3 regions of the Halomonas sp. SCS19 genome follow, and region 2 is predicted to be linked to each of the others. Evidence: predicted binding sites of a transcription regulator. Region 2 holds the regulator's gene; each other region holds the start of a gene.
What was found. Region 2 encodes PhoB, which activates phosphate uptake and scavenging genes when phosphate is short. Its sites were predicted from a motif close to TGTCATANNNNTGTCANA; they were not measured.
Positions count from the first base shown of each region.

Region 1: the regulator PhoB is predicted to act here: its motif matches at 1,650-1,667, upstream of NFH97_RS04775 (DUF6482 family protein).
Region 3: the regulator PhoB is predicted to act here: its motif matches at 4,662-4,679, upstream of phnC (phosphonate ABC transporter ATP-binding protein).

Region 1 covers NZ_JAMSHN010000001.1:1,148,872-1,155,804, reverse strand. Annotated here, with positions in the region: gene dnaB (replicative DNA helicase) at 1-1,077, shown strand, start outside; gene NFH97_RS04780 (hypothetical protein) at 1,156-1,449, shown strand; gene NFH97_RS04775 (DUF6482 family protein) at 1,846-2,148, shown strand; gene NFH97_RS04770 (thiol-disulfide oxidoreductase DCC family protein) at 2,290-2,670, opposite strand; gene NFH97_RS04765 (cryptochrome/photolyase family protein) at 2,667-4,247, opposite strand; gene hemH (ferrochelatase) at 4,356-5,426, shown strand; gene NFH97_RS04755 (Na+/H+ antiporter subunit G) at 5,654-6,037, opposite strand; gene NFH97_RS04750 (K+/H+ antiporter subunit F) at 6,053-6,322, opposite strand; gene NFH97_RS04745 (Na+/H+ antiporter subunit E) at 6,316-6,816, opposite strand; gene NFH97_RS04740 (monovalent cation/H+ antiporter subunit D) at 6,813-6,933, opposite strand, start outside.
Region 2 covers NZ_JAMSHN010000001.1:2,014,960-2,021,892, forward strand. Annotated here, with positions in the region: gene cysZ (sulfate transporter CysZ) at 1-595, shown strand, start outside; gene NFH97_RS08720 (YnfA family protein) at 699-1,034, shown strand; gene phoR (phosphate regulon sensor histidine kinase PhoR) at 1,066-2,394, opposite strand; gene phoB (phosphate regulon transcriptional regulator PhoB) at 2,455-3,144, opposite strand; gene ubiA (4-hydroxybenzoate octaprenyltransferase) at 3,259-4,152, opposite strand; gene NFH97_RS08740 (chorismate--pyruvate lyase family protein) at 4,350-4,988, opposite strand; gene NFH97_RS08745 (FAD-dependent oxidoreductase) at 5,150-6,310, shown strand; gene NFH97_RS08750 (HU family DNA-binding protein) at 6,653-6,928, shown strand.
Region 3 covers NZ_JAMSHN010000001.1:2,511,557-2,518,489, forward strand. Annotated here, with positions in the region: gene rapA (RNA polymerase-associated protein RapA) at 1-2,394, opposite strand, end outside; gene NFH97_RS11005 (TlpA family protein disulfide reductase) at 2,738-3,547, opposite strand; gene NFH97_RS11010 (hypothetical protein) at 3,717-3,995, shown strand; gene NFH97_RS11015 (VOC family protein) at 4,005-4,424, opposite strand; gene phnC (phosphonate ABC transporter ATP-binding protein) at 4,836-5,705, shown strand; gene phnD (phosphonate ABC transporter substrate-binding protein) at 5,764-6,795, shown strand; gene phnE (phosphonate ABC transporter, permease protein PhnE) at 6,886-6,933, shown strand, end outside.

The sequences.
Region 1 (6,933 bases), 870 kb from region 2:
TCGGCCAGCAATATCCGCGCCTATGGCGACATCGTGCGCGAACGCGCCACCCTGAGAAAGCTGATCCAGGCGGCCAACCAGATCGCCGACGGCGCCTTCAGCCCCAATGGGCGTCCTGCCGATGAGCTGGTCAACGAGGCCGAGCGGCTGGTGTTCCAGATCAGCGAGGACCGCCCCAAGGCCGGCGGCCCCATCGGCATGAGCGAGCTGCTGACCAAGGCCGTCGATCGCATCGACGAGCTGTTCAACATGAAAGGCGAGATGACCGGCCTGTCGACCGGCTTTCGCGATCTCGATGACATGACCTCCGGGCTGCAGCCCTCCGACCTGGTGATCGTCGCCGGCCGCCCGTCCATGGGCAAGACCACCTTCGCCATGAACCTGGTGGAGCACGCGGTGGTGTCCAGCGACAAGCCGGTGATGGTGTTCTCCATGGAGATGCCGGCGGACTCGATCATGCTGCGCATGCTGTCGTCACTCGGGCGTATCGACCAGACCCGAGTGCGCTCCGGTCAGCTCGAGGACGAGGACTGGCCGAGGTTGACCTCGGCGGTCAACCTGCTCAAGGACAAGCAACTGTTCATCGATGACACCGCTGCGCTGTCGCCCAACGAGATGCGCTCACGGGTGCGTCGCGTGGTGCGCGAGCACGGCAACCTGGCGATGATCATGATCGACTACCTGCAGTTGATGCAGGTGCCGGGGTTCGGTGACAACCGTACCGGCGAGATTTCGGAGATCTCGCGCTCGCTCAAGGGGCTTGCCAAGGAGTTCGGCTGCCCGGTGATTGCGCTGTCGCAGCTCAACCGCTCGCTGGAGCAGCGCCCCAACAAGCGTCCGGTGATGTCGGACCTGCGTGAATCCGGGGCCATCGAGCAGGACGCCGACCTGATCGGTTTCGTCTATCGTGATGAGGTCTACAACCCGGATAATCCCGACAACAAGGGGCTCGCCGAATTCATCATCGGCAAGCAACGTAATGGTCCCATCGGGACGGTGCACATGGCCTTTATCGGCAAGTACACCCGCTTCGAGGATCTGGCGCCGGACAGCTACGGTGATACCTTCGGCGAATAAACGTGCTTGAGCCTGACCGACGGGCTCGTATAATGCCGCCCCTTGCGATTTCGACAGACACAGTGAAGGAGACCTGACATGGCAGGCGGATTTCGACGCGGCAATCGCCGTCGCGCGCCCAAGCTGGAAGCCCGTGGCGAATTGACCTCGGTGGAACGGGAAGGCCCGTTCAAGGAATGGCTCGGCATGCCCGATCTGTATCGCTATCACCTGGTAGTGGACGGCGTGGACTACAGCTACCAGACAGAAGACTCCGAGCTGCCGGTGCAGATCGGCGACAAGGTGGTGTTTCGCTACAAGGAGACCAAGGCCGGCAATTGGGTCGACCGCAACTCCCTCGGCAAGGCCATCGATCCCTCCGACTACCAGTAGTCTCACCGCCGGATCCGTCGCCCGCGAGCATTCGTGTCGCGGGCCTTCGTTTTCCCTCCTTCAAGCTCTCCACTTCCTCCCGCAAAGGCGCTGCCTGCCGCTGAAGACCCCCTTTTCTCCGCCGCGATCATGGAGGTCGTTTAACCCGCTGTGCGCGCGAAACGGCCAATATGTATCCAGATCAGAGAAATTCTTCACACCGTCACGGGAATGTCACCCGAAGGGCCCAGGCTGTGCCATGATCAGAGAGTCACATGCGCGGCACAGGGAAATGAAACGAGCGTCATGGTCTGCCGAAATATCATCGGCACGCTCGTCGCCGTAGTGTCGTCACATAAGGAGGGCGGGGGCCACAGGACCCCCGTCGCGACAGGATGAAAAGAGGCGAAAGATACGATGGAAATTAATGATCTCAAGGCCTTTGTCGGCCGCCACGACAACTTCGAGATTCGCGTGATCGGCCATGCCGGCAGCCGTTTTTACCAGGTCGAACTGGAAGACGTGGAAGGTGCCCGCAAGATGCTCTGCCGCCGCGGCAAGCCGGTGTTGTTCCGCTCGCTGGACGACGTCTACCTGGAGCTCAAGCGTGCCGGTATCCACCGCGCCTACCTGGTCCAGCACGTGGCCCACGACGAGGTGATCGGTCGCGAGGCCCACTATGCCGAACCGCTGGCCTCACGTATGCCCCTGGTGTTTTGAGTGACATCGTTCCACACCACCCTGGTGCTGGAACCCTCTCGACGGCAGTCTCGCCGTCTCTGCCTTGCCACTGATGTACCCACGTTCACCGAACAAGTCCCTGGCGCAAGCTGCCAGGGCCCTTGGCGGTGTCGACCTGCCTTATCGCTTCCTTTGAGTCCCTGTTAGCCAGGGGCGCAGTCGGGCGAAGCCCAGATAGCCGATGTCCAGCAGTCCACGCAAACCGGGTACGCTGCTTAGCTGCACCCAACGGCGATGACCCAGCGTCGCGTACAATGCGCGAGTGGCATCCATGCCGATGAACCAGCGACCTGTGGCGTCGCGCAGGTGCAGCTTGCCCAGCATGTCATCGAAGCGCTGGCCCCAGGCCTCGGCGCAAAAATCGTCGTCGCGGACATCGATAAAGTGGATCAGCCGGCTGCGCGGATGCCGCCTCAGCCAGGCGATCTCCTTGCGGCATAGTGGGCACTGACCATCATGAAACAGCGCAAGCGGTGTGGCGAGTGTCTCGAACCGATTCATGGATTCGCTCCCTGAGGTCGATAGCCGTCGCGGTGGGGACCCTGACCGTAGCTCGGTTCGCATGCCAGGTTGTCGAGAAAGGACGTGGCCTGGCGGCGCATGGCGCTGCGCTTGTCATCGCTCATGCGGCGCAGCGAGCCATAGATCAGCTTCATGCGAGGATTGCTCGCCAGGGTGTCGGCGTGACGTTCGAGAAAGTCCCAGTAGAGGCTGTTGAAGGGACAGGCGTCTTCGCCCAGGGTCTTTTTCACGTCATAGCGACAGTGGCGGCAATGGTCAGACATCCGATCGATGTACTTGCCTGACGCACAGTAGGGCTTCGAGCCCATCAGTCCACCGTCGGCGTGCAACACCATGCCAAGCGTATTGGGCAATTCGACCCATTCGCAGGCGTCGGCGTAGACCGCCAGGTACCAGTCGCACAGGGCCTCGGGGCTGACGTCGCACAGCAGAGCAAAGTTGCCGGTCACCATCAGACGCTGGATATGGTGCGCGTAGGCGTTGTCCCGGGTCATGCCGATCGCGCGGGATAGACAGCGCATGCCGGTGTCACCGCTCCAGTAGAAGTGGGGCAGACCCCTGCGGGCCTGCAAGGCGTTATAGCCCTTGTAGTCCGGCATACGGGTCCAGTAGATGCCCCTGACGTACTCTCGCCAGCCGAGGATCTGGCGGATAAAACCTTCCACCGCATTGATCGGTGCATGCCCCTCGAGATAAGCGGTTTCGGCGGCCTCGCAGACCTCTCTCGGGCTGAGCAGGCCAAGGTTCATGGGAGCGGACAGGCGCGAGTGGAAGAGAAAGGGATCGCTGTCGCTGATGGCGTCCTGGACGTCACCGAAGCTCGGCAGCAGGTGATCGATGAAGTGTCTGAGATCGACCAGCGCCTGGCGTCGGGTGACCGGCCAGTGGAAGCCATCCAGACGACCGAAGTGTTCATCGAAGTGTTCCTCCACCAGTGTCAGCACCTCACGGGTCATGTCGTCGACGGTGTGGCGGGGAGGCTTGGGCAGCGTGTAGTGCTGGGGCAGGGGCCGTCGGTTGTCCTTGTCGAAGTTCCACTGGCCGCCCATGGGTTCATCGCCCTCCATCAGCAGGCCGGTGCGGCGACGCATCAGTCGATAGAAGCCCTCCATGCGAGGCTGCCGGCGATGGGACAACCAGTCGCCGAATTCACCAGGCGTGCAGTAGAAGCGGTCGTCCTCGACCCATTGCCAGGGTATCCCGCCCTGGCGGCGCTCCATGGCATCCAGCAGCCGCCATTCGCCGGGCCTTGTGGTGACAATCCGCGAACAGTCGTAGGCTTGCGCGAGGCGTTCCGCCTCCGCCAGCAGGCCATGGGCGTTGTCCGGATCATCGAGGGCGCTGTAGTGGACGCGATAGCCCTTGTCGCGAAGAGTGGCGGCGAAGTGGCGCATGGCCGACAGCATCATGGCGATCTTCTGAGGATGATGCGGCACGTAGCGGCCTTCCTCGGCGACCTCGCACAGCGCGACGACGTCGTCGTCGCCAGTGGTCTGCAAGAGTCCGAGGTCCAGGCTCAACTGGTCGCCGGTGATCAGGATCAAGGATCTGGACATGGGTTCACCAAAAATTGTACAAATCCTCTTCATAGTAACACTTCATTCGAGCCTGATACCCACCGGTGATAGGCTTTGTGCATTCGCTACCAAGAGGAAGTCACCTTCATGGATCAGTCCGTTCCCCCCTCAGTGGTGGAGGCCCATCGCCCGGAGCAGGCGCCGGTCGACCACCCCGCCGTCGCACGTGAAAAGATCGGCGTGCTGGTCGCCAACCTGGGTACGCCGGACGATACCGACTACTGGTCCATGCGCCGCTATCTCAGCGAATTTCTGTCGGACCAGCGGGTGGTCGACTATCCGCGCTGGCTCTGGCAGCCACTGCTGCAGTTGATCATCCTGAGTCGCCGGCCATTTGCTTCCGGGGCGGCCTATCGCAGCATCTGGAACACCGACAAGGACGAGAGTCCATTGCTGACCATCACCAGAAGCCAGAGCGAGAAGCTGTCGACGCGGCTGCGCGCTGAGCTGGGGGACTCGATCGAGGTCAGCTTCGGCATGCGCTACGGCAATCCTTCCACCGACAAGGCGCTCAAGGAGCTGGAGGAGAAGGGATGTCGGCGTATCCTGTTCTTCCCGCTGTATCCCCAGTACGGCTCGCCCACTACCGCCACCGCCTGCGATCAGTTCTTCCGTCAGCTGATGAAGCGCAAGTGGCAGCCATCGGTGCGAACGGTGCCGGCCTACTTCGACGAGCCGGGCTACATCGAGGCCCTGGCCGCCTCGGTCAGCGAACGCCTGGAGAACGAGACGCACCAGCCTTCGGTGGTGGTGGCGTCCTATCACGGCGTACCCAAGCGCTTTCTGGAGGAAGGCGACCCCTACTACTGTCAGTGCAGGAAGACCACTCGGCTGCTGCGCGAACGGCTGGGGCACGCCGAGGACGAAGTGGTCACCGCCTTCCAGTCCAAGTTCGGGCCTGAAGAATGGGTGGGCCCCGCCACCGTCGACAAGGTGGCGGAGCTGGCGCGTCAGGGACACAAGAGTATCGCCGTACTGTCCCCCGCCTTCAGCGCCGACTGCGTGGAGACCCTGGAAGAGATCGAGGAAGAGATCCGCGACGCCTTCATGGAGGCCGGCGGCGAGCACTTCATCTACATTCCGTGTCTCAACGATCGCGACGACCATATCGCGGTGCTGGCCGATATCGTCAAGCGCGAACTGGGCGGCTGGATCTGATCGCTCGGCCTTTCGCGCCACGATAGCCAGACACAGAACGGGCAGCCCATGGGCTGCCCGTTTCGTGTCTGGCTTGCATGATGCCCAGGCTTTGTACGAAAAGCCGGCGAGCGATGGTTAGACAAGGCAAAAATCGGTGAGAAAGCGCAGTTTACGAGGTGTAAATGAGCATTTTGACCTGATTTTTAACGCCGTATTACCGAGCGCAGGCACTTTTCGAACAAGCCTTAGTCTCGGTCGGGGTGGGGCACCGGCTTATCCCCAACCTCTTCCTCACGGAATTCGAGCGGCTTGCCGCGGGTCTTGTCCAGATACTTGAGGCGCTGGTGCAGGCCAGTCTTGGCCAGCATGTGGGCGCTTACCGGGGCGGTGATGAACAGGAACAGGGTGATCAGCATCTCCTGTAGGTGGGTGCCTTCCTGGGTGGCGCTGAAGTACACCATGGAGCCGGACAGGATGCAGCCCATGCCCAGGGTGGTGGCCTTGGTCGGGCCGTGCAGGCGCATGTAGAAGTCCCGCAGGTGGGCCATGCCCAGCGAGCCGATGAAGGCAAACAGCCCGCCGGCGATCAGCAGCACCGAGATCAGCCCCTCGAGAATGACGTAGAACATGGAATTCTCCCGAAGTTACTCGATGATATCGCCGCGCAGCAGATACTTGCAGACGGCAATGGTGCTGATGAAGCCGAGCAGCGCGATCAGCAGCGCGGCTTCGAAGTAGGTCTTGGAGTTGAGCCACACTCCCATCAGGATGATCAGGGCGATGGAGTTCACGTACATGGTATCCAGCGCCAGGATCCTGTCGGGCATGTCCGGGCCCACGGTCAGGCGAAACAGGTTCAGCAGCAGCGCCAGGCAGACCAGCGCCAAACTGATGGTCAAGGCGGTGTCTAGCATTCGAAGATCTCCTTCAGCGGCTGCTCGTAGCGTTCGCGGATGGTGCGGATCAGGGTCTGTTCGTCACGCACGTCCAGAGCGTGGATCAGCAGCGTCTTGCCGTCCATGCGCAGGTTGGCCGACACCGTCCCTGGGGTCAGGGTGATGGTGCTGGCCAGCAGGGTGATGGTGAATCGCTCCTCGAGCATCAGCGGATACTCGACGAAGTGGGGCCGAGTGCGGCGCCAGGGATTGATGATGATCCAGGCCACCTGCATGTTGGCCACCACGATGTCACCGATCACCCGGAAGAAGAAGCGCAGCAGTTTCCAGGGCTTCTTTACACCGGGCTGCATGTCCCAGAAGGGGTAGGTCAGCCAGGGGATGAGCACGGCCAGAAAGCCGCCAAGCAGCAGGTGACCGACCGAGACCGTGTTGACCAGCAACAGCCACACGACCAGCAGCAGCAGGCTGAGCAGCGGTGTCGGCAGTAGTGAGCGAGTGCGTCGGTTCATTGGGCGTCTCCCTGATCGATCAGAACGGCCTGAATCATCGGTTGCGGGTCGCTCAACTGTTCTGCGGTGGCCTCGGTGTAGCCGGCCAGGGGGCCGGCCAGGATCACCAGCAACGGC
Region 2 (6,933 bases):
GTTCGGTGGCTGGCTCGATAGCTGGATGGCCATGGTGCCGAGCTGGCTGGAATGGCTCGACTGGCTGATCTGGCCGTTGTTTGTGGTCAGCCTCGTGCTGATCGTGTTCTTCAGCTTTACCCTGGTTACCCACCTGATCGCCGCCCCCTTCTACGGCTTCCTGGCAGCCCGGGCCGAGGTCGAGCTGACCGGCCGCGAGCCCATCGATGATCGTGGCTGGCTCAAGACCGGTCTCGACGCCCTGGGCAGGGAGCTGTTGAAGCTGGCCTATATCCTGCCGCGCATGATCGGGCTGTTTATCCTGAGCTGGATTCCGGTGGTCAACCTGATCGCGCCGCTGTTGTGGGCGGCCTTCAGCGCCTGGGTCATGGCGATCACCTACCTCGACTACCCGATGGATAACAACAAGGTCAGCTTCGCCGACATGCGCAAGCGCCTGTCGGCGCGCTGGTGGCCGAGTCTCAGCTTCGGTGGCCTGGTGACCTTGATCACCTGGATCCCGCTGGCCAACCTGTTTCTGATCCCCGGGGCCGTGGCCGGCGCGGTGCTGATGTGGGATCAGCACTATCGGCAGTTGCCGGTGGTAAGGCGTTGAGCAGCAGTTTGAGCACCGCTATCGGCGTTGTCGATGGCCGTACGGCGTTGAGTAGCGCTGTCGATGGACGTGCGGCATCAAAAGGGGAAAGCAGGGAGGCACCATGACGGCGCTGTTGCCTAGTCTTTTGCTCTATATCGCGGCGGCGCTGGCCGAGATCGCCGGTTGCTTTGCGGTGTGGCGCTGGTGGCGAGATGACGCCTCGGCCTGGTGGCTGCTGCCCGCGGTGGCGAGTCTGGTGGCCTTCGCCTGGCTGCTCAGTCAGATCGATGCCGACTACGCCGGGCGTGCCTTTGCCGCTTACGGGGGCATCTACATCGTGGCGTCGCTGGGCTGGCTGTGGTGGGTCGAGCAGCGCCTGCCGGATCGCTGGGACCTGATCGGGGGAGTGCTGTGTCTGGTGGGTGCCGCGGTCATCCTGCTGGGGCCCAGGAGCTGATGGGAGCACGCTCTGTTCGTTCTGGCGGGGCCTAGTGCACAGCGCCTGCGCGGCCGAGCGCCACCGGGTCGGCCGCTGCCAGCCGGCTCGAGGGAAAGATGCAGCGGAAGGTTGCGCCCTCGCCGAGTCGGGAGTCGATATCCAGGCGTGCCTCGTGGCGCAGCAGCACGTGCTTGACGATGGCAAGCCCCAGGCCGGTACCACCGGTGGCGGTGCTGCGGCCCTTGTCGACCCGGTAGAAGCGTTCGGTAAGGCGTGGCAGGTGCCTCGGATCGATGCCTTCGCCGTCGTCTTCCACCTCGAGGCAGGCGCCTTCGCCGTAGGCACGCCAGCGTAGCGTGATATGGGCGCCGTCACCGGCGTAGCGCACCGCATTGAAGGCCAGGTTGGAGACCGCGCTGTGCATCTCCTTCTCGCTGCCGGTGAGACTGCGCGATTCTTCGACGACGACCTCGATCTGCTGGCGCCCGCCTGACAATGCCTCGGCGTCGCGCTTGACCGCCTGCAGCAGGGTGGTGGGGTCGAGGCGAACGTGGTCGCTGCCGCCCTGGTCGTTCTCGAGTCGTGACAGCAGCAGCAGGTCGTTGACCAGATTCTGCATGCGGCGCGTCTGGCTCTGCATCTGGGCGACCCCCTTGCCCAGGCGCTCCGGCAGCATGCCGGCCATGTCGCTGTAGGTCTCCAGGTAGCCGGTGAGCACGGTCAACGGCGTGCGCAGCTCGTGGGAGACGTTGGCGACGAAGTCGCGGCGCATCTGTTCCAGGCGATGCAGACGGGTGATATCGCGGGCCATGACCAGGCGTTCATCGTCACCGTACAGGGTGATCTGGAACTGCAGGATCATGTTCTCGTCGATGGGGGAGGGCAGGCTCAGCGGTTCGCGGTAGTCACGGGCATTGAAGTAGCCGACGAAGCGCGGGTCGCGCAGCAGGTTGGTGATGTGCTGGCCGCGGTCCAGCGCCGGCTTCAGGCCGAGCATGCGCTCGGCGGAGCTGTTCCACCACTCCAGGTCGCCGTGGCGATCGAGCATCACCACGCTGTCGCGCATTGCCTCGGATGACTCCTGGATACGCTGGAGGGTCGAGCGCAGGCGGCGCTGGGTGATCCGCTGGCCCTTTTGATAGCGATAGAGGCGATCGAACAGCTCGCCCCACAGGCCACTGGCGGTGGGAGGTTCCTGCTGGGGGCGGTGGGTCAGCCAGTCGTGCATCGCGTGCAGGTTGCGCAGGTGATAGCTGAGCCCAAGCGCCAGGCCCAGGCCGATGCCTACGCTGGACAGCGAGAAGGGCCAGCCCAGCAAGGCGCCGAGACCCACCAGCACGGCCAGGCGCCAGACTTCTCGTCTCCACAGACGACCCACGTCAGTTCTCGGCTCCGTTCACCTCATCCCTCCTGGTGCTGCGTTGCGTCGATGGCTCGCTCAGACCTTGGCCGAAAAGCGATAACCGGTACCGCGTACGGTCTGGATCAGTTGCTGATGGGGTTCCCCCAGGGCCTTGCGCAGGCGGCGGATATGCACGTCGACGGTACGTTCTTCCACGTAGACGTTGCCACCCCAGACCTGATCGAGCAACTGGCCACGGGTGTAGGCGCGCTCCTGGTGGGTCATGAAGAACTGCAGCAGGCGATATTCGGTGGGGCCCATGTCCAGTGACTTGCCGTCGACGCTGACGCGATGGCTGACCGGGTCGAGCTTGAGGCCTTCTACCTCCACCGGGTCCTCGACGCCCCGCGGAGTGGCGCGTCGCAGCACTGCCTTGAGTCGGGCCACCAGTTCTCGCGGCGAGAATGGCTTGGTGATGTAGTCGTCGGCGCCGGCTTCGAGACCCTGGATCTTGTTGTCCTCCTCACCCTTGGCGGTGAGCAGGATGATCGGCAGCTCTGCGGTGGTTTCCTCGCGCTTGAGCCGGCGGGCCAGTTCGATGCCGCTGGTGCCCGGCATCATCCAGTCCAGCAGCAGCAGGTCTGGCTGGTCATCGACGATGATGGCGTGGGCGGCCTGAGCATTGTCCGCCTCGAGCACCCGGTAGTCGGCCATTTCCAGCGCCACCGCGATCATTTCGCGGATCGGGGCTTCGTCATCGACGATCAGTACGGTCTTGGCGGTCATCCCGGGAGCCTCTTGGTCAGGGTCTTACACTCGACGGTGACAAATGACACCACGTCAATGTGACAATTAGATGACATTGTATCCATTGTCGAGCGACCGAGACGGGCATTTCCCTCACCCGAGGGAGGGGTAGAGGCTCAGTCCGAGTCCGGCGAACAGCAATAGGCCCGACCAGTGGTTGTTGAGAAAGGCCTGGAAGCAACGGTCGCGGTCACGGCTCTTGATCAGCCGCTGCTGGTGGACAAAGGTCGCGCCCATGGCCAGCCAGCCGAGCCAGAAGAAGCCGCCCAGCGCCAGCAGGCTGCCGGCCCAGGCCAGCAGCCCCAGGGTAGCCAGCTGCAACAGCGCAATGATACGGGTGTCCCAGCGGCCGAACAGTACCGCGGTGGACTTGATGCCGATCTTGAGGTCGTCGTCGCGGTCGACCATGGCGTATTCGGTGTCGTAGGCCACGGTCCACAGCACGTTGGCGGTAAACAGCAGCCAGGCGACCATCGGGACTTCGCCGAGCACCGCGCCGAAGGCCATCGGAATGGCCCAGGAGAAGGCTGCGCCCAGCACCACCTGGGGGAAGTGGGTGTAGCGTTTCATGAAGGGATAGCTGGCGGCCAGCACCGCTCCGATCAACGACAGCCACACGGTAAAGCCGTTGGTCAGCCAGACCAGCGCGAAGGCCGATCCCAGCAGGCACACGAACAGCACCTTGGCCTCCCGCTCACTGATGCGGCCGGTGGCCAGCGGTCGGTTCTTGGTGCGTTTGACGTGGCCATCGAAGTGGCGATCGGCGTAGTCGTTGACCACGCAGCCCGCCGCCCGCATCAGGTAGACGCCGGCGACGAAGATCAGCAGGGTGTCACGGGCCGGAATGCCCTCGGAGGCCACCCAAAGCGCCCACAGGGTCGGCCACATCAACAGCCAGGTACCGATGGGGCGGTCCAGACGCATCAGCGCCAGAAAGTCGGGAATTCGGTTCAGGTATCCAGGGGGACGCAGCAGCGAACGATCCATCGGTCTCTCTCATGCTCTGGCGCAGGTCAGGCGAAAATGAGGCGTAAGCCGGGCAACAGTCGCTCCTCGGAGAAACATCGCCGAGAAGCCTTGGCGCAGCCTAGCGCGAGCCGACGGCCATGACCAGCCAGGCGGCTCGCTCCGAAGGTGGCGACGGAAGGGCGATGGCGGGGTGACAGCCGGTGAGCGACAGCTAGTCAGCCGGTGGCAGAGGCCGACAGCGACAACGCTCGGCCCATGGTCGGCATAAAGCTCTCCTGCACCAGCAGCACCCAGCCGCTGTGACGAAATACCGAGCGGCGTTGCCACAGTCCGGTATAGCCGTGGATCGGCCTGGTGTTACGGCCGATCTGAATGGCGCTGCGCTCGAGATCGGGCTGGCGAAACAGCCAGCTGCCGAGAGAGGTCTCGCCGAGGCCTTCGAAGGGAGCGTCGTGACGCTCGACGATCGGTGCCACGCTGCGCGCCACCACCCAGGGCTCCTCGTCCACGCACAGGGCGACCTCGCGCAGCCAGGCCTGCTCGTCGCTGGCCAGGCCCAGCACGTGGGCCTCGTCAGGCCACGGCAGGCCCTTGGCCTCCGCCAGCAGGCGTACGCGAAAGTGCCCGGCGCCTGCCGCCTCGATCAGGCGTTCTGTCAGGGAGTCCCGCGAGGCCAGCCAGGCGTGCCAGTCAGCGGGCACCGCGATGCCACCGGAGGCCAGCGACACCCAGCCGGGGTCGACGATATCGGCCGCGTCGGCATTCGGCGAAGCGGCTGTGGCTGGCGCGGGATTACCCGGTTCGGACCCCGAGCGCTCCCCCAGGGAGCGGAATGTGGAAGGAAGCTGTGTCATGCGGCCTCGGCAGGGCTGTCGTCACCGGAGGGCGGTGCTCCGGTCGGTCGGCGCATAGTGTACCATGTGGCCCAGCACTCACCCGCTGGTGTGGCCCCGTGCGGGCCGGCCCAGCTTCAACAGCGACCGCCCGGCGGTCGTCGGCAGAGTCGAAGGAAGCGATGCAAGGACCCTTGACCATCATCGGTACCGGCATGGCGGGCATAGGCCTGGCACGCCAGGTGCGGGCGCTGGACGCCCACCGACCGATCACCCTGATCAGCGCCGACTCAGGCGATGACTATTCCAAACCGCTGCTGTCCACCGGCTTCGCCAAGGGCCTGGCGGCGGATCGGCTGGCCGCGCGCTCGGCGCTGGAACTGGCCGATCAACTGGGCGCGGTGGTACGTCCCCACACCAGGGTCGATGCCATCGATCTGGCGTCGCGCACCCTGAGCCTGGGCCAGGAACGCCTGCCCTGGTCGGATCTGGTGATTGCCACCGGTGCCAGCCCCGTGGCGCCCTTCGAGATTCCCGATGCCCTGGCCGGACGGGTGTTCTCGATCAATGATCTCGACGACTATCGGCGTTTTTCGGCAGGCCTCGAGGCGCTGGGGCGCCCGGCTCGGGTGGCCATCGTCGGCCTCGGACTGGTCGGCTGTGAATTTGCCAACGATCTGCACGCCGGTGGTCATCGCGTCTGCCTGGTCGGCCCTGAACCCTCGTTGCTGCCCAGGTTGCTGCCACGGCGGCTGGGTCAGACCCTGAGCCAGGCCTTCATCGAGGCCGGCATCGACGTCATCCATGGCCGTCTGGTGAGCAGGCTCGAAGGTGCCGGTGGTGACATCGGTGTGCACCTCGACGACGGCCATGAGCTGGAGGCGGATATGGTGCTGGTGGCCACCGGTCTGAAGCCGCGCTCTCGGCTGGCGCGAGAGGCCGGTATCGCGACAGATAATGATGCCATCGCCGTCGATCGCTACCTTAAAAGCTCCGATCCTCGTGTTCATGCGCTGGGTGATGTGGCCTCGGTGGACGGTGTCAATGCCATGTACGTGCAGCCGCTGCAGGCTTCGGCCAAGGCGCTGGCTGCGACCCTGTGCGGTCGTCCCACCCAGGTGCGTTACGGGCCCTGGCCGGTGCTGGTCAAGACGCCGCTGCTGCCGGTGGTGGCGCTGCCGCCGATGACCGACAAGGTGCATTGGCGAATCGAGGCCGACGGCGAGGATATCAGCGCCCTGGCCGAGGATGACGAAGGGCGTCTGCAGGGCTTTGCGTTGACGGGAAAATGCGTTCGTCGGAAAGTCGAACTGGCGCGGGCGGCACCGCCGTTGCTAGGCTAGGTTCGTCAACGGCGCGGGTTGTACGCGATACAGCCGTCGTTGAAGGTGCCACCGAGGCAGGGCAATTCTATCGGGGACGACCGCCACGACGTGTGGCTGGCCGGTGCCGTATCGCCGGTTTCGTACCGATGGAAGAGGCAAGGTCCCGTCGGCGGTGGCTCTCGCTAGTCGAAAGACAGTCAGGAAGCGCTGAGCGCACCGTGATGTTCATCGTCGTGGTCAACGATCCTGTTGTCACGGCGCAGGGCCGGGGACTGCCCGTGTGGACACTCGGACAGTGTTTCCATAACAATGATGCCGGTGTCACGGCACCGGAGTATCAAGCCAAACCAGGAGGGCTGTATGCGCAAGCCAGAACTCGCCGCGGCGATTGCCGAGCGTGCCGATCTATCCAAGGACAAGGCCAGCCAGGTGTTGAACGTCATCCTCGACGAAATCACCGGTAGCGTGTCTTCCGGCCAGGACGTGTCGTTGATCGGCTTCGGCACCTTCACCGTGCGCGAGCGTGCCGCCCGCACCGGCAAGAACCCTCAGACGGGCCAGCCGCTGAAGATTCCCGCCAGCAAGACAGTCGCCTTCAAGCCCGGCAAGGGGCTCAAGGACGCAGTCGCCCGCTGAGGTGA
Region 3 (6,933 bases), 500 kb from region 2:
GCGGCCCATCATCTCGCGCAGCAGCGGGTGTTCCCAGGACAGCCGCTGGACGTCGTCCCGGGCCAGCGCGCGGGAGCGCGAGGTGGTCACGGTGAAGCCTTCCTCGCCCTTCACCAGCCCTGGCAGGCCGTCGAGCATGTGCGAGCCCGGTGACAGCAGGGTCAGGTCGTTGCCAAGTTCGCGACTGTCGACGCCGAAGATGTCCAGCGCCTGGTCGAGGTAGCGTGGCAGGGCGCGGTCCTCGTCGAGTTCGACGATCCCCTGTTTGACCGACTCGACCCGCTCGGGACGGCAGGCGTTGAGCTCCAGCAGGCGATTGCGACCGGCGTCGCGTTCGGCCAGCTTGGCGTCGAACAGCGCGCGGGTCTCACCGATGACTTCTTCCAGAGCCTCGTCGTCGAGCAGGCTCTCGGCCAGGTCGTCGCCGAAGGCGTCGAACAGGTCATTGCCGATACCGTGCGGCGCACTGAAGGCGTCCATCCCCTCCTGATACCAGCGCAGCAGTTTCTCGCCGGGGCTGCCTTCGAACACCGGCACATGGATCTCGATGGCGTGGCGCTGGCCGATGCGGTCGAGACGGCCGATGCGCTGCTCAAGCTGATCCGGGTGCAGAGGCAGGTCGAACATCACCAGATGACGACAGAACTGGAAGTTGCGGCCTTCGGAGCCGATCTCGGAACACACCAGCACCTGGCAGCCGTCCTCGTCATCGGCGAAGGCGGCGGCGGCACGGTCGCGCTCGACCAGCGACAGGTCCTCGTGGAACACCGGCGCCTGTACCCCGCCGAGCACGCGCAGGCCGTCGGACAGCCCCTGGGCGGTCTCGCGGTCGTGGGCGATCACCAGGACCTTGTCGTCGCCCATCTCGGTCAGCCGTTCGAGCAGCCAGGTCACCCGGGGGTCGAACTGCCACCAGGGTTCGGCGTTGAGCGGATCCTCGGTCAGGGCGCTGTACATGCCGTCCAGATAGACCATCACCTCGGGGTGGTCGAGGCCGGTCTCGATCAGCAGCTCGTCGAGGTAGTCCTCGTCCCGCGCCAGGCGACGCAGCACTCGGCGATAGGACGACGGCAGCTCCAGCTTGTCGACGTGCAGGCGACGTTTAGGGAAGCCGCCGACGTGGCGACGGCTGTTGCGGAACATCACCCGGCCGGTGCCGTGGCGGTCGAGCAGCTGGTCTCGCAGCTGGGCGCTGGCCTGCTGGCGCTGTTCCAGGCTGCATTCGGGGTTGGACAGGGTCGCCAGCAGCGCCTGGCTGTCGCCGTCGTCGGCGACAGCGCCGATGGTGTCCCGGGCGCCGGCATCCAGCGGCCCGTCGACATCGCCCAGGGCGTCGATGGCCTCGGCCACCGCCACATAGCCCTGCTCTTCGGCGCGGAAGGCCTCCAGGTCCGAGTAGCGATCGCGATCGAGCAGGCGCAGCCTGGCAAAGTGGCTGGCCAGCCCCATCTGTTCCGGCGTCGCGGTCAGCAGCAGCACGCCCTCGGTGGCGCCGGACAGGCGCTCGACGCAGGCGTAACCGGGGCCGACCTCGTCCTCGCTCCACTCCAGGTGGTGGGCCTCGTCGACGATCAGCAGGTCCCACTCGCAGGCTTCGGCCTGCTGCTGGCGGTGGGTGTTGGCGAACAGCCAGTCCTGGCTTGCCAGCACCAGCTGGCCGGCCTCGAAGGGATTGGTGTCACCGTGGGCCTGGCTCTGCTGTTCGTCGAGCAGGGTCACCGACAGCGAGAAGCGTCGCAGCAATTCCACCAGCCACTGGTGAGTCAGGCTCGCCGGCACCAGGATCAGCGCCCGCTCGACCCGCCCGGTCAGCAGCAGGCGATGCAGGATCAGTCCGGCTTCTATGGTCTTGCCGAGGCCGACTTCATCGGCCAGCAGCACGCGAGGCGCCTGACGCGAGGAGACCTCGTCGGCGATGTACAGCTGATGGGGTATCAGATCGATGCGTGGGCCGGCCAGACCCAGCGCCGGGTTCTGCTCGATGCGATGGTAGTGATGCAGGGTGCGAAAGCGCAGGTCGAACCAGTCGTTGCGATCGACCTGGCCGGTCAGCAGACGATCTCGGGCCTGGTCGAACTGCATGCTGTCGGCCAGCCGGGCCTCCGGCAATTCGCACAGCTCGCCCTTGTCGTCTTCGCCGATATAGACGATCAGGCCATCGATTTCCTTGGTGTCGTCCACCGTCATCTGCCAGCCCTCGGCGGACTGGATGCGATCACCACTGCCGAAGGCGACTCGGGTCAACGGGGCAAGACGGGTACTGTAGGTGCGGGTTTCCTGGCTGGCGCCGAAGAGCACGGTGACGCTGCGCGCGTCGCAATTCAGGATAGTGCCCAGGCCGAGTTCGGCCTCGCCGTCGCTGATCCAGCGCTGGCCGGGAGAGAAGTCGCTCATGATGCCTCGGGAGATGCGTCGTTACGGTTCGTGGTCGCGGGCCAGGCCCGCCGCCGACAGGGCGCGGTATCTTACAGCAATCTTCAGTCTGGCTTAAGCGCCATCGTCATGCCCGTGATCAGATGTCGCATGGCGGCTGAAACCTTCGCATCGAGGCGTTCCCGAAACGCCCCCGCGCTTGCCGCCGTGCCCGGGCCAGCGATGAGCTTGGCCGTGAGGTGGCGGATTCAGGCTACGTCAGTGCAGGAAAAGACAGGTTGGGCGGGCCGAGGCGGGGTGTCCCCCTCGGCCCTGAGACTGCGGGTGCGGTTCACCTGCAGTATGTGCTCAGGTTGGCAAAGTTTCAGCGCGCCAGCCAGTCGTCCAGCAGAGGCAGGGTCAGCTCCCCCACATGGCGCTCGAGCAGCTTCCCTTCGGCGTCGAACAGCAGTGTCGTGGGTAGCCCGGGAGATTGACTCGCGGCCAGCAGTTGCTGGCGCGGGTCGAGCAGGGGGTAGCGAAAGTCCAGGCCGGCCTCGTCCAGGTAGCGCGCGACCTGAACCAGCGGCTCTCCCTGATTGGCCACGACCACGGTGACGTCGTCGCGTTGGTCGATGTCGGCCAGCAACGGCATCTCGCGCCGGCAAGGAGGGCACCAGGTGGCCCATAGATTGATGATCAGCGGCTTGCCGGTGGGGCCGCCTGCCAGCGAGGCCAGTTCGATGGGGGCGCCGTTGACGTCTTCCAGGGTCAGCTCTGGCACGCGTTGTGGCGCCGGACTTGCCGACAGCGGCGCCCAGCTGACCAGCGCCAGCCAGGCAAGCGAGGCGACCAGCGTCAGACCCAGGGCACCGAGCAGGGCGCCAAGGCGATCACGCAGTGACCACAGGGTCCACAGGGCGGCGGCGACCAGCCCCCAGACCCCGCTGTAGCCGGGCAGCCACAGCTTGATGATATCCAGCCATTTGTCCTGATAGGCGGCCCAGTGCGGCAGCACGTGCCCGAGCCGAGCGCCGACCAGCCAGGCCAGCATCAGGCCGTTGAACCAGCGACCGTGGCGGCGGCGGGGCAGGCCCAGCAGGAAGGCGCTGGCGGCCAGCAGCAACAGGGTGACGACGAGGGCGTAGAGACGCGGCAGGCTCACTAGCACCGGTCCGATGGCGATGGCATCCATGGATGGGGCGAACTCCATTGGGGAAACGCGAAAGCACGAAAATGCGCAGGCGAGCAGGTACACTTGGTGGGCTCGATCCGGCAAGGCTACTGCGCCCGATGCGCGCTGTCATCCCGAGCCGCCTGCCGGGCCATCGGTTTTCGAGCCATCTCTCTGATCAGGATCTGTGATGTCACCACCCAAGACCTTCGACCCCCTGCGCGCCCTGGCCATCGGCAGCCAGGCCCTCGGCTTCGTGATGATCTTTGTGCTCGGCACCACCCTGGACCACCCGCGCCCGTGGCAGGGGCTCACCTTGGGGCTGATGCTGGTGGTGGCGCTGGTAGTAGCGATCGTCCGGCGCTACCGCAACAACCGCCTGCAGAAGTTCCGTGACGAACGGCGCCAGCGGCTGTTGGGTGATGACGAGGGTGACGAAGAAGCGGGAGACGGCGAGGGTCGCGATTGATCAACGGCGTCAGGCCCGGACCTCTCGGGTCGATGAGGCGCAGCGGGCCGGATCGATGGCGGTAAGCCTCAGCCAGTGCCCCTCCGGCATCCGGCACAGCACCACCCGAAAGGCGCACTGACGCGAGGTGCTGTTGTCTCCCTCCCAGCTCTGTACAAAGCCGCACTCGTGTCCGCAGTCTTCCAGGCGTCGACGCAGCGCAGGAAAGCTGGCGGCGTCGACCTCGAGATTCAGTGTTCTCGGCGGCGTCGGGGTGTGGCTCGCCAGCAACATCAGCACCTGGGTGTTCTCGCCGCCTCCCAATTCAAGGGTCACCCCAGTGTCGCTGGCGACCAGCACCCGAAGGCCCAGTGTCGTCTCGAAGAACCGACGCATTCCCGCCAGGTCGCTGACCTCCAGGGCGCCCGGCTCCAGACTGAGATGCTGCATGACATGCCTCCGTGGGATCATGTGTCGGATTCAGTCTGGCGCCGAAGCCGCCGGTTTTCCCTTCAAGCCTGTTTATGGCCTTTATCGCCTGGCGCTATGGGCGTGGCGATTGGCCGCTTGCTGGTGCCTCCTTGCAAGACTTTTCAGGGCGTCTTGTCCATCTTCCTTTTCGTACAGATGGACGACGTCTTCGTCCATAGGTCGCCCTGCCTGAGTATGACGAATCGGCGGCAATGACGTGACCGCTGCATGACAGTCGACCCCAACTCCTTGTTTTTTCTACCTCTGGCGAGGTAGTGCCGGTGCGCTTGCTCCGTGTGCAGGGAAATTTGTCATCTCAATGACATTGTCTAGACAACTGGCCTTCATCTTTGATGTCCAGACTGGCGCCATTCCTAGAGGAGAGGCGTCATGTCCATTCCCACCATCATCGTCGAGCGGCTCAACAAGAACTTCGGCCATAGCCGAGTGCTCGAGGATGTCAGTTTCGAGATCACCCCGGGGGAGATCGTTGCGCTGATCGGCCCGTCCGGCTCCGGCAAGTCCACCCTGATGCGTCATCTGGTCGGACTGACCTGCTGCAACCGTGATCGCGGTGGCCGAGTCAGCCTGCTGGGGCGCGAGATCCAGGCCAGCGGTCGCCTGCGCCGGGCCAGCCGTGGCCAGCGTTGCCGGGTCGGCTACATCTTCCAGCAGTTCAACCTGGTCAATCGCCTCAGCGTGCTGACCAATGTGCTGATCGGCCAGCTCGGGCGCATGCCGCGGGCGCGGGCGCTGCTCGGTCGCTTCAGCGACGAGGAACGCCAACGGGCCCTTCAGTGCCTGGCTCGGGTCGGCCTCGAGGGCATGGCCTACCAGCGTGCCAACACCCTTTCCGGCGGTCAGCAGCAGCGGGTGGCCATCGCCCGGGTGCTGATGCAGGACGCCGACGTCATCCTCGCCGACGAGCCCATCGCCTCGCTGGACCCGCGCAGCGCCCGGGAGGTGATGGAGATCCTCGAGCGGATTCACGCCGAGGATGGCCGCACCGTGGTCATCACCCTGCATCAGGTCGATATCGCCCGGCGCTACTGCCACCGGGCCATCGCGCTCAAGGATGGGCGCCTGTACTTCGACGGCAAGACCTCCGAGCTGACCGACGCACGCCTCAAGACCCTGTACGAGAACGCCGGCCTCGACGAGCTGCGTGCCGGCAGTCAACCCGACCTGCCGTCACCGCTGCGTGAGCCGAGCTACACCCAGGCCCAGACGGCTGTGTCGGCGCAGGTCGTCCATAGCTGAGCCACCACATCCTGCGACACCTGTTCCCACAACGACCGATAACCTTCAGGAGAATCCCATGTCTCTCGCATCCTTTCGTCGCCTGTCGCTGCCATTGATCGCCGGTATTGGCCTTGCCGCCAGTGCCCAGCTGGCCGCCGCCGAGACCGAGACCCTCAAGTTCGGCATCATCTCCACCGAGGCCAGCCAGAATCTGGCGCCGCTGTGGGACCCGTTCCTGGCCGATATGTCCGAGCAGATCGGCATGGAGGTCGAGCCCTTCTTCGCCACCGACTACGCCGCGGTGATCCAGGCCATGCGCTTTGATCAGATCGACCTGGCCTGGTACGGCAACAAGTCGGCCATGGAAGCCGTCGATCGTGCCGACGGCGAGATCTTCGCCCAGACCGTGGCGGCCAACGGAGCCCCGGGCTACTGGAGTCTGATGATCACCCACAAGGACAGCGACATCGAAAGCGTCGATGACGTCCTGGCCAACGCCTCCGAGCTGGTGTTCGGCAACGGCGATCCCAACTCCACCTCCGGCTATCTGGTGCCGGGCTACTACGTCTTCGCCAAGAACGGTGTCGACGCCTCGTCAGCCTTCAAGCGCACCCTGAACTCCAGCCACGAGACCAACGCCCTGGCGGTGGCCAATCAGCAGGTCGACGTGGCCACCTTCAATACCGAAGGCATGGAGCGTCTGGAAGTGACCGCGCCGGACAAGGCCGAGCAGCTGCGGGTGATCTGGAAGTCGCCGCTGATCCCGTCCGACCCGCTGGTGTGGCGCGGCGACCTAGACGACGCCACCAAGGAAAAGCTGCGTGAGTTCTTCCTGAACTACGGCGATGACGCCGAAGAGCAGCAGATTCTCGAGCCGCTGCAGTGGTCTGGCTTCGATGCCTCCGACAACGACCAGCTGTTGCCGATCCGTCAGCTGGCGCTGTTCAAGGAGCGCTCCGAGGTGGCCAAGGACGAAAGCCTGGACGAAGGCGATCGCGAGGCCCGACTGGCCGAGATCGACAGCCAGCTCGACGATCTCGATGCGCGCATGAAGGAAGTGCAGGCCGCCGAGGCGATGCCCGAGGATGCCGCCACCAACGCCGGCTGATGTGACGCCAGGCCGCGCCGGGACGAAGGCCCGGCGCGGCCTGGACCGCTCACGCTGTCACCGCTTTCTCAAGTTCCCCCAGGAAAACGCATGACCACCCAGACACAACTTTCCGGCATCAGCCTGCCGCCCAAGCGT